DNA from 4 places in the Micromonospora desertarenae genome. Region 3 is predicted to be linked to each of the others. Evidence: riboswitches for the same ligand, from Rfam matches in the RefSeq annotation. Region 3 holds a riboswitch; each other region holds the start of a gene.
The links. A riboswitch is a leader RNA that binds a small molecule or an ion and turns the genes downstream of it on or off. The one in region 3 is predicted to bind cyclic di-AMP.
Positions count from the first base shown of each region.

Region 1 (3,370 bases), on a different contig from region 3:
GACCGGCGACCCGCAGGAGCTGACCCGGGCCCGGGACCAGGCGCTGGGCCGGCGCAAGCGGCACCAGTTCACGCTCACCACCAACTACCGCAACTCGGCGGAGATCTTCGCGGTGGCCGCTGCCGAGATCCGCCGGCTCTATCCCGAGCTGCCGCTGCCCACCGCCGTCCGCTCCACCGGGGTCGACCCGGTCGAGCTGGTGGTGCCGGCGGCCGAGCTGGAGACCGCCGTGGTGGAGGCGGCCTCCGCGCTGCTCGCCGAGGTGGAGGGGACGGTCGGCGTGATCACCCCGGTGCCGCGCCGGGACGAGGTCGCCGGCTGGCTGGGCGGCCTGGGCGCCCCCCGGCTCCAGGTGGTCACCAGCCTGGAGGCCAAGGGCATGGAGTACGACGGGGTGGTGCTGGTCGGGCCGAGCGAGATCCGGGCCGATCCGGGCTCGGGCGTACGCACCCTCTACGTGGCGCTCTCCCGGGCCACCCAGCGGCTGACCACCATCGACCCGACCGGCTGAGCCCGAGGCGCCGGTCGCCCGGCCGGGTCCGCGTGGCCCCGACAGTTGCATACATAGCTATGTGAGCATATATTTGACCGGGTCCGGACGGGCGGCGGAGGGTGTTCGCGTGGGCGCAGGTCATGACCACCACCACGGGGCGGTGAACGCGGCCCACCATCACCGGGGGCGGCTCTGGGGCGCCTTCGGCCTGCTCACCGCACTGATGGTGGTGGAGGCGGTGGCCGCCTTCCGCACCGGCTCGCTGGCCCTGCTCTCCGACGCCGGGCACATGTTCACCGACGTGCTCGGCATCGGGATGGCCCTCGCCGCGATCACCGCCACCCGGCGGGCGACCGGCGACCCGCAGCGCACCTTCGGGCTCTACCGGCTGGAGGTGCTGGCCGCGCTGGCCAACGCCGTGCTGCTCTCCGGCGTCGCGGTCTACGTGGTGGTCGAGGCGGTACGCCGGTTCGGCGACCCGCCCGAGGTGCTGGCCGGCCCGATGCTGGTGGTGGCCGTCCTCGGCCTGCTCGCCAACGTGGCCGCCTTCGCGCTGCTGCGCTCCGGTGCCCGGGAGAGCATCAACGTACGGGGGGCCTACCTGGAGGTGCTCGGCGACCTGCTCGGGTCGCTCGGCGTGATCGGGGCGGCGCTGCTGATCGCGGTCACCGACTGGTGGTGGGCCGACCCGCTGGTGGCGGTCGGCATCGGCCTGTTCATCCTGCCCCGCACCTGGCGGCTCGGGCGGGCCGCGCTGCGCATCCTGGTGCAGGCCGCCCCGGAGCACCTCCAGGTCACCGCGGTGCACGACCGGCTGGCCGCGGTGCCCGGCGTGGCCGGCGTACACGACCTGCACGTCTGGACGCTCACGTCGGGCATGGAGGTGGCCTCGGCGCACCTGACCATGACTCCCGGCGCGGACGTCGGCCGGGTCCTCGCCGCGGCCCGCGCCGCCCTGCACGAGGACTTCCGGATCGAGCACGCGACGTTGCAGATCGAGCCGGGAGCGGCCCCCGGGGTCTGCGGGTCGGTTGAGTGGTAATGGAGCACAACCTTAAATCTGGGTGTGTATTGTGCCTCTATGCCGGATTTTCCCGTGACCACGCAGGCACCGTCAGTCACATCCGCTGCAATGGTCACGGTGGCACCGGTAGGCTCTGTTCCGGCCTCCGCCAGGCGGCACGCACCGGTGCCGGCGGCGGCCGCCGCCTAATCGCCCGACAAGGCGAGCCGGGGAACCATGTTCCTGGGGTGCATCCGCGTCAGCGGTAGGGATCTTCCGTCCCGAACCCGTCAGCTAACCCGGTCGGCGGCTGACGGAAGGACATCTGCATGCCAGTAGTGGCACCTGTACGACGTACCGTCGCCCGGATGGCGGCACTGATCGTCACCACTCTCGCCGTCGGCGTCGCCATCACGCCGGTCACCGCCGCACCGGCCGGCGCCGCACCACCCACCGCCGGCCTGCTCGCCGCCGCTCCCGGGCAGGACTCCGAGGGCGGCACCCCCGCCCTGCGGGCCCAGCTGGAGGCGGCCAGCAAGGGCTACCTGGACGCCAAGGCGGCGCTGGACAAGTCGGTCAAGCGGCAGAAGGACCTGGGCGTCCAGCTCCAGGCCACCGAGCGTGAGCTGGCCGAGCGCACCAGCAAGGTCGGCGAGATCGCCGGCGTGGCGTACCGCGCCGGGCGGCTCGGGGCGGCCTCGGCGCTGCTCAACAGCAACTCCCCGGAGGGCTTCATGGACCGGGCCGCCGCGCTCGACGCGGTCGCGGCCAACGAGGACCGGGCGCTGCGCGACCTCCAGGAGACCCGCGACGAGGCCAACCGGACCAAGCTCGCCCTGGACGGCGAGATCCGCGAGCAGCGCAAGCAGGTCACCCTGATGGCCAAGCGCAAGGAGCAGGCCGAACGGGCGCTGACCGTGGCCAACGCGAAAACCTCCGGCGACACCTCCAACCGGGGCACCTCCACCGCGACGGCCAAGCCGGCCCCGCGCAACTCCGACGGCTCCTGGCCGTCCGAGTCGTGCAGCGTCAACGACCCGACGCCGGCCAACGGCTGCATCACCCCGCGCACCCTGCACGCGCTGAACCAGGCCAAGGCGGCCGGCTTCACCCGGTACGTCTCCTGCTACCGCTCCGGCGGTTCCGGCGAGCACCCGAAGGGCCGGGCCTGCGACTTCGCGGCACAGAAGAGCGGCTTCGGCGGGGACGCCACCGGCGGGGACAAGACGTACGGCAACAACCTGGCCGCGTTCTTCATCAAGAACGCCGACCGGCTCGCCGTGCTCTACGTGATCTGGTACCGGCAGATCTGGCTGCCCAGCAGCGGGTGGAAGTCGTACAGCGGGGCGGGCGGCGACCCGTCCAGCGACCACACCAACCACGTGCACCTGTCGGTGTACTGACGCCCGGCCCCGGTGACCCGCCCCCGCGGCGGGTCACCGGGTACGCCGGACGGACGGGCCGCCACGCCCGGCGCTACGCCCCGGGACGTAGGCCGGGTGTCGTCAGCGGCCCGACGACCGCCGCCCGCCACGGCGGCACCATCGTCCGGTATGAGCCGACTCTCGCCTCCCGCCCGCAAGGCCCTGCTCACCCTGCACCTGGTCACCTCGCTCGGCTGGCTCGGCGTCGACCTCGTCCTGCTCGCGCTCGGCGTCGCCGTGCTGCGCGGCGCGGACCCGGCCGCCGTCTACCCGATCTCCGCGCTGGTCGGCACCGTGCTCTTCGCCCCGCTGAGCGTGGCCGTCTGGCTGGTCGGCGTGGCCAGCGCCCTGCTCACCCCGTGGGGCCTGCTGCGGCACCGCTGGGTGCTGGTCAAGTTCCTGCTCACCACCGTGATGACCGGGCTGGTGCTGTTCCAGCTCAGCCCGACG
Region 1 is NZ_JAXCFQ010000001.1:532,702-536,071, forward strand. It holds gene SM577_RS02465 (HelD family protein) at 1-511, shown strand, start outside; gene SM577_RS02470 (cation diffusion facilitator family transporter) at 621-1,535, shown strand; cyclic di-AMP (ydaO/yuaA leader) riboswitch at 1,690-1,821, shown strand; gene SM577_RS02475 (coiled-coil domain-containing protein) at 1,826-2,899, shown strand; gene SM577_RS02480 (hypothetical protein) at 3,050-3,370, shown strand, end outside.
Region 1: linked by a shared signal. The riboswitch ahead of SM577_RS02475 (coiled-coil domain-containing protein) and the one ahead of SM577_RS10990 (coiled-coil domain-containing protein) in region 3 are both predicted to bind cyclic di-AMP.

Region 2 (3,370 bases), on a different contig from region 3:
AGTGCAGCGCGTAGCGGCCGTCGCGTTCCAGGTCGCGCCGTTTCGGCGAGTCGACCACGAAGCAGAACAGCCCCTCGTCGGTGATCACCGGGGAGACCGGGTGCACCCGGGGCCCGCCGTCGGCGCGGACCGTGGCCAGGTAGCCGAAGCCCGGCCCGTACTGCTGCATGAGAAGGCGGATCCCGTCGGCGAGTCGGGGCTCGTCAGCGGCGAATTCGGACCAGGATGCCATGTGGACATTCTATCGAACAGGTGTACGAAGACCTAGTCCGACACGCAGGTCACCCCGGCCGCTTCGCTATGGTGTTCCGATGCTGCTCTCCGACCGCGACCTGGTCTCCGAGATCAAGGCGGGCACCCTGGCGCTGGAGCCGTTCGAGCCCACGCTGGTGCAGCCGTCCAGCATCGACGTACGCCTGGACAAGCTGTTCCGGGTCTTCAACAACCACCTCTACACCCACATCGACCCGGCGCGGCAGCAGGACGAGCTGACCTCGGTGGTGGAGGTGCCCGACGGCGAGCCGTTCGTGCTGCACCCGGGCGAGTTCGTGCTCGCCTCCACGCTCGAGGTGATCTCGCTCGGCGACCAGCTCGCCGGCCGGCTGGAGGGCAAGTCGAGCCTGGGCCGGCTCGGCCTGCTCACCCACTCCACCGCCGGCTTCATCGACCCCGGCTTCTCCGGGCACGTGACGCTGGAGCTGTCGAACGTGGCGAACCTGCCGATCACCCTCTGGCCGGGCATGAAGATCGGCCAGCTCTGCATCTTCCGGCTCTCGTCGCCGGCCGAGCACCCGTACGGCTCGGCCGTCTACGGCTCGCGCTACCAGGGGCAGCGCGGCCCGACGCCGAGCCGCTCCTGGCAGCAGTGGCGCACCTGGCCGACCCGCTGACGCAGCCGAAAAGGGGCCCGCTCCGGCGCCGGAGCGGGCCCCTTTTCGGTGGTACGCGGTCAGCCCGGCCGGCCGTAGCTGTGGATCGGGCCGTCGTCGACCTTCTTCATCTTGATCGGCACCCCGGCGCGGGAGGCGTGCACCACCCAGCCGCCGCCGACGTACATGCCGACGTGGTGCAGGTCGGAGTAGTAGAAAACCAGATCGCCCGGGCGCAGCTCTCCCCGGCTGACCGTCCTGGTGACCCCGCGCTGCTGCGCGGCGTTGTGCGGCAGCGAGACCCCGGCCTTGGCCCAGGCGGCCAGCATCAGCCCCGAGCAGTCGTACGAGTTCGGGCCCTCGGCGCCCCAGACGTACGGCTTGCCGATCTGGGCGCAGGCGAACTTGACAGCGACCCCGGCCGCGCCGCCCGGGTAGCTGGCCGGGCAGGGGGCGGGGCGCAGCGGCCCGCCGCCGCCGTTGCCGTAGACCTTGATCCGCAGCTTCTGCAGCCGGTCGATCTCGGCGTTGATCTGCTTCTTCTTCGCCGCCAGTTGCGCCTCGGTCTTGGCGAGTTGGGCGACCATCTCGTCCAGCGGCGCCTTCTTGGCGGCCAACTGGTCGCGCAGGTCGGCGACCTGCCGAACGTCCTGCTGCTGGCGGTGGGCGAACCGGTCGAGCAGTTCGAGCTGCCCGACCACCTCGCTCGGCGAGCGGCTGTCCAGCACGGCGTTGATGGTGAGCACGTTCTCGCCCTTGTAGGCGCGGACGGCCAGCGCGCTGACCTTCTCCATCGCCTGGTCGACCTGGGCCTGGAGCGGCTTGATCTGGGCGGCCAGGGCGTCGGCCTGCTTCCGCTTGGCGGCCAGGTCCTGGCGGGTGGCGTTGTGCCGTTCGATGATCGGTTCGAGCTTGTTCCAGTCCTCGTCGATCTGGCGCTCGATCTCGGCGACGGTGGGTTCGGCGTGGGCCGCCGTGGCGCCGCCGGTCAGAACGACGGCGAAGCCGACCAGGGCGGCGAGTGCGGTGGTGCAGCGGGACCAGCGTGGGCGCGGCGCAGCCGTGGTCGGGTCGGCGGACGCCGACCGTGCCGACGGTGGCCGCGGGGCATGGTGTGCCACCGGGCTCCGTACTCCTTCTTCCCAGACCGCCTACCGGGTTAGCTGACGGGTTCGGGCGGGAAGGGGACGCCCTACCGCAGTGGCTGCGGATTCACCCCGGGTTACCTGGTTCCCCGGTTCGCTCGGAAGCGATTCGGCGGTGTCGGACCGTTACCGCCCGGGTTGGACGGACCTGTTGTCGGGCCGACGAATGACCAGAGTAGAGACGCTCGTTATCAATCCGCAACCCGTGTCGCCGTGACACTCCGTACGCCACAGGGATCGACAGCCTTCGGCGGGGCGGGCCGAAGGTTTTCTTCTTCAGGAGTTGATGCATGGAAAGGTATTGACGTAAGGCCGGGCCCGGGGTGAAGGTGACCGCATCGTCCACCCGTCTGAGCAGGGGGTCCGATGCAGTCGTCCACGAGATCCACGAGATCCACGAGATCGAGGAGCAGGCGCGCCCTGCTCGCCGCCGCCGCGGCGCTCGCCATGGCGGTCACCCCGTTCGCCGCCGGTCCGGCCGCCGCCGAACCCCTCGACCGGCAGCAGCAGTACGCCGCCGCGGCCACCGAGTTCGGCGTGCCGGAGAGCGTCCTGCTCGCCGTGTCGTACCTCGAGTCGCGGTGGGACACCCATCCCGGCAACCCGAGCACCAGCGGCGGTTACGGCCCGATGCACCTCACCGACGCCGCCCACGTCACCGCACAGCCCGCCCGCGGCCACATCGACGAGGGCGAGGACCCGCGCGGGGACGACGCTCGGCCGCTGACCGTCACCGCGCCGGTCGGAGCCGGGTCGCCCCCGGCCGCCCCGGCCGACGCCGCGCTGCAGACCCTCCAGGCCGCCGCCGCGCTGACCGGCGCCAGCGAGGAGGCGTTGCGCTCCGACCCGACCGCGAACATCCGCGGCGGCGCGGCGCTGCTCGCCGCGTACCAGCGGGAACTGGGTGCCCCGGTCGGCGCGGACAGCGACCCGGCGGCCTGGTACGGCGCGGTGGCCCGCTACTCGGGCGCCGGCGCCGAGGACACCGCCGCCGCCTTCGCCGACGAGGTGTACGGCCAGATCAACGCGGGCGCGACCCGGACCACCGACGACGGGCACCTGGTGACCCTCGCCGCGCGCGACGTCAGCCCGGACGAGTCGACGCTGCACAGGCTCGGGCTGCGGCGGGCGGAGCGGCCCGACGGGCTGGAGTGCCCGATCGGTCTCGGCTGCGAGTGGATCCCGGCCCCGTACGAGAAGTACGGCCCGGGCGCCGGCGACTACGGCAACCACGACCTGGGCAACCGGCCGGCCCAGCAGAAGATCGAGTACATCGTCATCCACGACACCGAGGGCTACTTCTGGCCCAGCGTCGGCCTGGTGCAGCGGGCGGACTACGTGGGCTGGCACTACACG
Region 2 is NZ_JAXCFQ010000011.1:234,915-238,284, reverse strand. It holds gene SM577_RS22900 (pyridoxamine 5'-phosphate oxidase family protein) at 1-232, opposite strand, end outside; gene dcd (dCTP deaminase) at 312-890, shown strand; gene SM577_RS22890 (C40 family peptidase) at 950-1,990, opposite strand; cyclic di-AMP (ydaO/yuaA leader) riboswitch at 2,003-2,139, opposite strand; gene SM577_RS22885 (N-acetylmuramoyl-L-alanine amidase) at 2,381-3,370, shown strand, end outside.
Region 2: linked by a shared signal. The riboswitch ahead of SM577_RS22890 (C40 family peptidase) and the one ahead of SM577_RS10990 (coiled-coil domain-containing protein) in region 3 are both predicted to bind cyclic di-AMP.

Region 3 (3,370 bases):
CGGGTCCGGTCCCGACGAACCCCGGCCGCGGGCCGACCGCCGCGTCCCGACCCACCCCCACCCGCGGGCCGACCGCCGGGTCCGGTAACCGACCGAGCCCGCCCGCGGGCCGACCGTGGGGTCCCGACACCCCCGCCCGCGGGCCGAGCGCCGGGTCCGGTGCCCGACACCACCCCGCGCGACCAGCGTCCGGATGCCGGGATGGCTACGATTCGGCACGATGGCCCTTCGGATCGCGCACCAGCCGACCCGCCGCCGGGCACCGGCGTCACCCGGCCGGCCGGCCGCCGGGCCGACGGTACGTGGTCGCGTCGCCACCCTCGGTCGATCCCACCCACTATTCCGGCCGGCCCGAGGGGGCCACTGAACCGACCGGCCCGCCGACACGTACCACGCCCCGGATTCGTTGGGAGACACTCAATGGGCGCCGACCACAACCGTCCCGCTCCGTCCACCCCGCCCCGGGTGCGGCGGATCCTCGTCGCGACGGTGGTCCCGCTCGTCGTGCTCACCGTGGTCGCCGCCCTGCTGCTCTGGCCCCGCGACACCCCCGGGGTCGACCAGGCCACCGACCCGCCCCGCTACCACGGCACGGTGACCCGCGTGGTGACCGAGTCCTGTCCGCCGACCCCGGAGACGCCGGAGGGGGGCGGCGCCGAGGGACCGTGCGGCACGGTCACCGTCAAGGTGGCCGACGGTCCGGACGCCGGCCAGGAGGTGCAGACGCCGGTGCCGACCGGTCCGGGCGCACCGACGGTCACGGTGGGCGACGAGATCATCCTGGTCGAGCTGACCGACCCGGCCGACCCGACGGCGAGCAGCTACAACATCGCCGAGCACCAGCGCGGCAAGCCGCTGGTCTGGCTGGTCGTGCTCTTCGCCGCGGCCATCGTGGCGTTCGGCCGGTGGCGCGGGCTGGCCGCACTGGCCGGCCTGGCGGCCAGCTTCGCGATCCTGCTCGCCTTCGTGCTGCCGGGGATCAGCGGCGGCGGGTCGCCCCTGCTGGTCGCGATCGTCGGCGCCGCACTGATCATGTTCGTGGTGCTGTACCTGACCCACGGGGTGACCGCGCAGACCTCCGTGGCGGTGCTCGGCACGCTCGGCAGCCTGGTGCTCACCGGGGTCCTGGGCACCCTCGCCACCGCCGCCACCCACCTCACCGGCTACGGCTCCGAGGACGCCACCACGCTGTCGATGTTCCAGGCCGACGTCGACCTGCACGGACTGCTGCTGGCCGGGATCATCATCGGCTCGCTCGGCGTGCTCGACGACGTCACGGTGACCCAGGCCGCCACGGTGACCGAACTGGCGCACGCCAACCCCGGCCTGTCCCGACTCCAGCTCTACCGCGCGGCGACCCGGGTCGGCCGGGCGCACATCGCGTCGACGGTGAACACCATCGTGCTGGCGTACGCGGGCGCCTCGCTGCCGCTGCTGCTCCTGCTCACCGCGGATTCGCGGTCGGTGACCCAGATCCTGACCAGCGAGTTCCTCGCCCAGGAGATCGTCCGCAGCGCGGTCGCCACGCTCGGGCTGATCGCCGCCGTGCCGCTGACCACCGCGCTGGCCGCGCTGGTGACCACGGCCGGCCGGGCCACCGCCCGTACCGGCGACGGCGACAGCGACGCGCCGGCGCGTACCCCTGAAGGTTCCCGGCCGGCCACGGACCGGGCCGAGGCGCTGCGGGCGCTCACCGCGCCGCGCGCCGGAAACACGTCCCCCGCCACCTCCACCGGGTGGCCCGATCCGGACAGGAGCACGGACGCCGCATGGTGAGACTCCGCAGTGTGACCGTCCAGGCCGGCGAGCTTGATAAACGCGTCACTGATCACCCTCCGCCATTACGAAATGACGCATTTAGTCGGCTTAGGGACGTAGATCCACCGGTGGCCTCTCGGGTAACCTCGCTGCCGGTCACCGCCGAAGGCGCGCAGCGGCGCCTGCGGTGCCGCCGCCCAATCGCCGCCAGGCGAGCCGGGGACCCAGGTACGTGGGGTGAGTCCGCGACAGCGGTAGGGGCCACTTCCGCCCCGAACCCGTCAGCTAACCCGGTCGGCGGTCGACGGAAGGGAACACTGTGACGGCACCCCTACGCCGCTGGTTGACACCTGTGGTGGCCGTGTTCGCCGCCTTGGCCGTGCTCGCCGGACCCCTCCCGGCGTCGGCCGCACCCAACACCCCCAAGCCCTCGGGACACGAGGACGGCGACTCGAAGCTGATCACGGATGTGATCGAGTCGACCAACCGGAACTACTCGCAGGCGAAGTCCCGGCTGGAGAAGTCCAAGAAGCGCCAGCTGGAACTCGCGCTGGAGGTCGACCGGGCCCAGGCCGAGCTGGACGCCCTCGCGCCACAGGTCAGCCAGCTCGCCACCCAGTCGTACCGGACGGGACGCATCGGCGCGGTGGCCATGCTGCTGGAGGCCAACAACCCCGACACGTTCGTCAAGCGGGCCACCGCCCTGGACGAGCTGAACATGGTCAACGCCAAGAAGCTCGCCGAGATCAACGAGGTGAAGACCCGCGCCGAGCAGGCGAAGCTGGCGCTCGAGGCGGAGATCCGCGAGCAGCAGAAGCAGACCAACCTGATGGCCAAGAACAAGCGCGACGCGGAGAAGGCGCTGGCGCTGGTCGGCGGGATGGGCTTCACCGGCGGCCTGGTGTCGGCCACCTCGCCGGTCGCCCGGATCGCCCCGGGCCGCACCGCCGACGGCGACTGGAAGGCCGAGTCGTGCAGCGAGAACGACCCGACCACCTCCGGCTGCGTGACGCCTCGGACCTTGCACATGTACAAGGAGGTCAAGCGGGCCGGCTTCAACCGGTTCGTCGGCTGCTACCGCCCCGGTGGCCCGTGGGAGCACCCGAAGGGCCGGGCCTGCGACTGGTCGCTGCAGAAGAGCGGCTTCTCCCCCTGGCACAACCGGGACACCCGGATGTACGGCAACAACCTCGCCGCGTTCCTGATCCGGAACGCCGACCGGCTGGGCATCTACTACGTGATCTGGAACCGGCAGATCTGGTTCCCGGCCACCGGCTGGAAGTCGTACAGCGGGCCGTCGAACCACACCGACCACGTGCACGTCTCGCTGCTGTAGCGACAGCCGAGACCACGCGAAGCGAGGGCCGTTCCCGGTGGGACGGCCCTCGCGGCGTTTCCGGCGCTACCTCGGGATGCGCTCAGGCGATGGCCGCGGTCTGGTCCGCCGCCGCGCCGGCCAGGTCGCCGGCCGGCACCGCGGCCACCGTCCGCACCTCGCCGGCGGCCAGCCGGTACGACATCCCGACCACCGCGCAACGCCCGGCGGCCACCTCGGCGGCCAGTACTGGCGAGCCGTCCAGCATCGCCTCGACGGTGTGCGCGATGTGGATGT
Region 3 is NZ_JAXCFQ010000004.1:473,576-476,945, reverse strand. It holds gene SM577_RS10995 (YibE/F family protein) at 421-1,776, shown strand; cyclic di-AMP (ydaO/yuaA leader) riboswitch at 1,943-2,073, shown strand; gene SM577_RS10990 (coiled-coil domain-containing protein) at 2,078-3,094, shown strand; gene SM577_RS10985 (carbonic anhydrase) at 3,177-3,370, opposite strand, start outside.

Region 4 (3,370 bases), on a different contig from region 3:
ACTTCTGTGGTCAGCCCGGCCATGGGGCTTCCTCCTGTCGAACAGCTACCGCGTCCGGATCGGACGCGGCGCTACGTCGTTCGGATGTGGACAGGAGGGGTGGTGGGGTTACGGACGGGTGACCCGGTGGGGGTCGGCGCGGAAGGGCCACCCGGACAAACAGGACGCCCGGCGCACTCCGGGACGTACGGGCATGTTATCCCGAGGACTCGGGGCGTCGCGGCACAACACCCTGATCCCCGCCGGGAACCGGCGCGGCGGGGCTCAGCGGTACGGGTCGACCAGGGCGAGCACCGACTCCGGGTCCTCCACGTGCGCGTTGTGCCCGAGACCGGGCAGCGTCACCACCGGCACCCCGAACTCCTTGAGCTGCTCGTCGGAGACCATCGGGTCACGCTCGCCGCGCGCCAGCACCACCGGCACGTCGGTCGCCGCCAGCAGAGCCGGCAGGTCCGGCTCCCCCACCGCGAACGCGGCGTTGTCCATCGCCAGCCGCCAGCGGCCGTCGACCTGCCGCAGCCCGGCCTCGACGACGGGATGGTCCGGGGCGAACAGTCCGGTCAGCCCGGCCACCCGCAGGTAGCGACGGGCCGCCTCGTCGCGGCTGGCGAACCAGGTGACCGGGCGGGCGGCCAGCTCGGCGGCCCGCTCCAGTTCGGCCGGCGACCAGACCGCCTTGATGCCGAGCCCGACCACCGCGTCCACCGTCAGCCCGGCGGTACGCGCGGCCAGCGCCAGACCCACCACGCCGCCGAGGGAGTGCCCCAGCACGACGAGCCGGTCACCCGGCTTCAGGCCACCGGCGACCTGCCCGGCCAGCCCGGCGAAGGAGTACCGCGGCAGCGGCGGGGACCAGCCGTGCCCGGCCAGGTCCGGCGCCAGCCACCGGCCGGCCCACCGGCGCTCCAGCAGGGGCGCCCAGGGCAGCCACACCTCGCCGGTGGCGCCCATGCCGTGCAGCAGCAGCAGGAGCGGTCGCCCGCCGTCCCGGGTACCCGATTCGTCGACCATAGGGCGCAGTGTGCCACCGGTCGGACACCCGGGGCGAGAGCCGGGCGCCCCTACGCGCCGGGCGCCGGCCCCCGTGGTGGGGAGCCGGCGCCCGAGACGGAGGGACGCGGCGGCGGTCAGGCGGAGTAGCCGCGGGTCGCCGCCCAGTTCGCCAGGTCGATTGTGGTCATCCAGTACGAGGCGGTGGCCGGGTTCGCCGAGTCGGCGATCTTCACCAGCCGGCCGTCGTCGTCGTAGCCGACCACGGCGATGTAGTGCCCGCCGGGGAAGGAGTGCCAGCCGCCGCCGGTGTCGGTGGCGCTGCCGGCCACGTTCACCACGACACCGCGCTTGTCGGTGATGGCCCGGACCACGTCGGCCTGGAGCTGGTCCATCTGGGCCGGGGTGGCGGCCCCGCCCGGGATCATCCGGGTCCGGTACGGGTCGCCCTTCACCACCGCGTTGAGCACCCGGGTGGTGTCGTTGGCGGAGTTGGTGCCCATTTCGGTGGTGCCCAGCTGGGCGCCGAGGGCGTCCTGGCTGCGGTCGATACCGGCGGCGCTGAGCGCGTTCCGCACGGCCGCCGGGCCGCAGTTGTAGAAGGTCGTCTGGGCCTGGTAGTCGTAGTCGAGGACCTTGCGCGACGGCGGCTTCGGCGCCGCCTTGCGGGTCAGGTCCGGGTTCGGCGCGGCCGACGAGGCGGCGGCCGAGGGAGCGGCGCTCGACGGGGCGGCGCTCGACGGGGCGGCGCCGATCCGGGCCTCGCCACGGGACGCCACGGCGGGCGCGTCACGCAGTTCGGCGACCGTGGCCTGGGCCGGCGCCGAGGTCGGGGCCTCGTCGGTGCCGGCGGCGAGCGCGCCGGCGCCGGAGGCCAGCACCAGGGCCGCGGCCGAGGCGGCGGCCACCTGGTAGGGGCGCTCGGTGGCGATGCGCCGCAACTGGCGCTTGAGGTGGTGCTTCATGGTTCCTCCACGGGACTCGGGGGCGAGCGGCGCACACGCGGTGCCGGCGGGCAGGCCGGCTCGACCGCGCGGACCCCTGGTCCGCGGGTTGGTGGGCCACTCAGGGAAGCGCCCGGACGTCGGGCGGGGCGGTTGCCGGCGGGTCAGCTCGCGACCGGGGCGAGCAGGACGGGCACCGCGGGGCCGTGGAGGCGGGGGAAGAACCGAGGGGTGGGATCGTGCTGCACGAGGATGGAACTCCTTCCGACACCGCCGACCGGGTTAGCTGACGGATTCGGGCGGGAAGTACGCCCTACCACGGGCCGCGGCCCGCGGATTCACCCCAGAGGTGCATTGGTTCCCCGGTTCGTGTGATCACGATTGAGCGGGTCGGCGCGGCGTCGCCTCTTGCGATCGGTTACCGCACCGGACGGGCCGACACTACTGGTCGGTTCGGAGCCTGCCAAGCCCGGTTCACCTGCGTAAACCTGCTTCGGCGCGACAATTTTGCGGCCAGTTACGCACTGGCGTGACTCAATGGGACAGCCCTCTCCGACCGCGTTACCGGGCGACAATCGGACAAGCGTGCGGCGTCGGCGGGGAATTGACGGCGCACCTCGGCCGGTCCGTGCCGGATGACCGTTTTCCCATTGGCTGTGACCGGCGTCACCGGAATATTTCCCGATCAACCAACCCGGGCCGGGCGCCACCGGGCCGGGGCCACGGAACGGGCCGGCACCGCGTCGACCCGGGACGCGGGCAGCCGGCCCGGCCGGAGCCGGGCCGCGGCGGCGTACGCCTCGGCGGCGAGGGCCCGCGCCGCCTCGGCGGCCAGTTCGGCGTCCCGCCACGCCGACCGCTCCCGCTCGGCGGCCAGCCGGTAGCCGGCCCGGCGCTGCTCGCGTACCGCCCGGGCGAGCACGATCTCCTGCTCCACCGGGTGCCGCCGGGGATCCCAGCCGGCCCGGTGGCAGAACACGTCGGACAGCTGCCGGGCGGACAGCTCCCCGCGCCAGTGGGCGGCCATCGCCGCGTGGTGCAGCCAGCGCTCGCGGGCGGCGTACTCGGCGGGCGTGCGCGGTGTGCGCGGGGCCGGCAGGGCGGCGGCCCCGGCGAACCGGCGGGCGGCGGTCTCCGCCTCGTCGTAGGCCTGCCAGGTGCGCTCCACCTCGGCCTGCGCGGCGAGCCAGTCGGCGCGCCGGCGGCGGGCGGTCTGCGCCGCACGGGTGGCGGCGACGGCCACCTCCTCGGCGTACCGGCGCAGGTCGGCGAGGTCGGGCTCGGCCGGCTCGGCGGCCGCCGGGGCGGACTCCTCGTCCGTGGGGCGCTCCGGGCGGGCGACCAGCACGGTGAGCACGGTCAGCGCCAGCACCAGCAGGCCGGACCAGATGGCGGCGGCCCGCGGCACGTCGATCAGGAACTGGTGGTAGAGGACG
Region 4 is NZ_JAXCFQ010000015.1:140,824-144,193, forward strand. It holds gene SM577_RS26455 (DegT/DnrJ/EryC1/StrS family aminotransferase) at 1-23, opposite strand, end outside; gene SM577_RS26460 (alpha/beta fold hydrolase) at 265-1,011, opposite strand; gene SM577_RS26465 (C39 family peptidase) at 1,128-1,955, opposite strand; cyclic di-AMP (ydaO/yuaA leader) riboswitch at 2,191-2,332, opposite strand; gene SM577_RS26470 (hypothetical protein) at 2,620-3,370, opposite strand, start outside.
Region 4: linked by a shared signal. The riboswitch ahead of SM577_RS26465 (C39 family peptidase) and the one ahead of SM577_RS10990 (coiled-coil domain-containing protein) in region 3 are both predicted to bind cyclic di-AMP.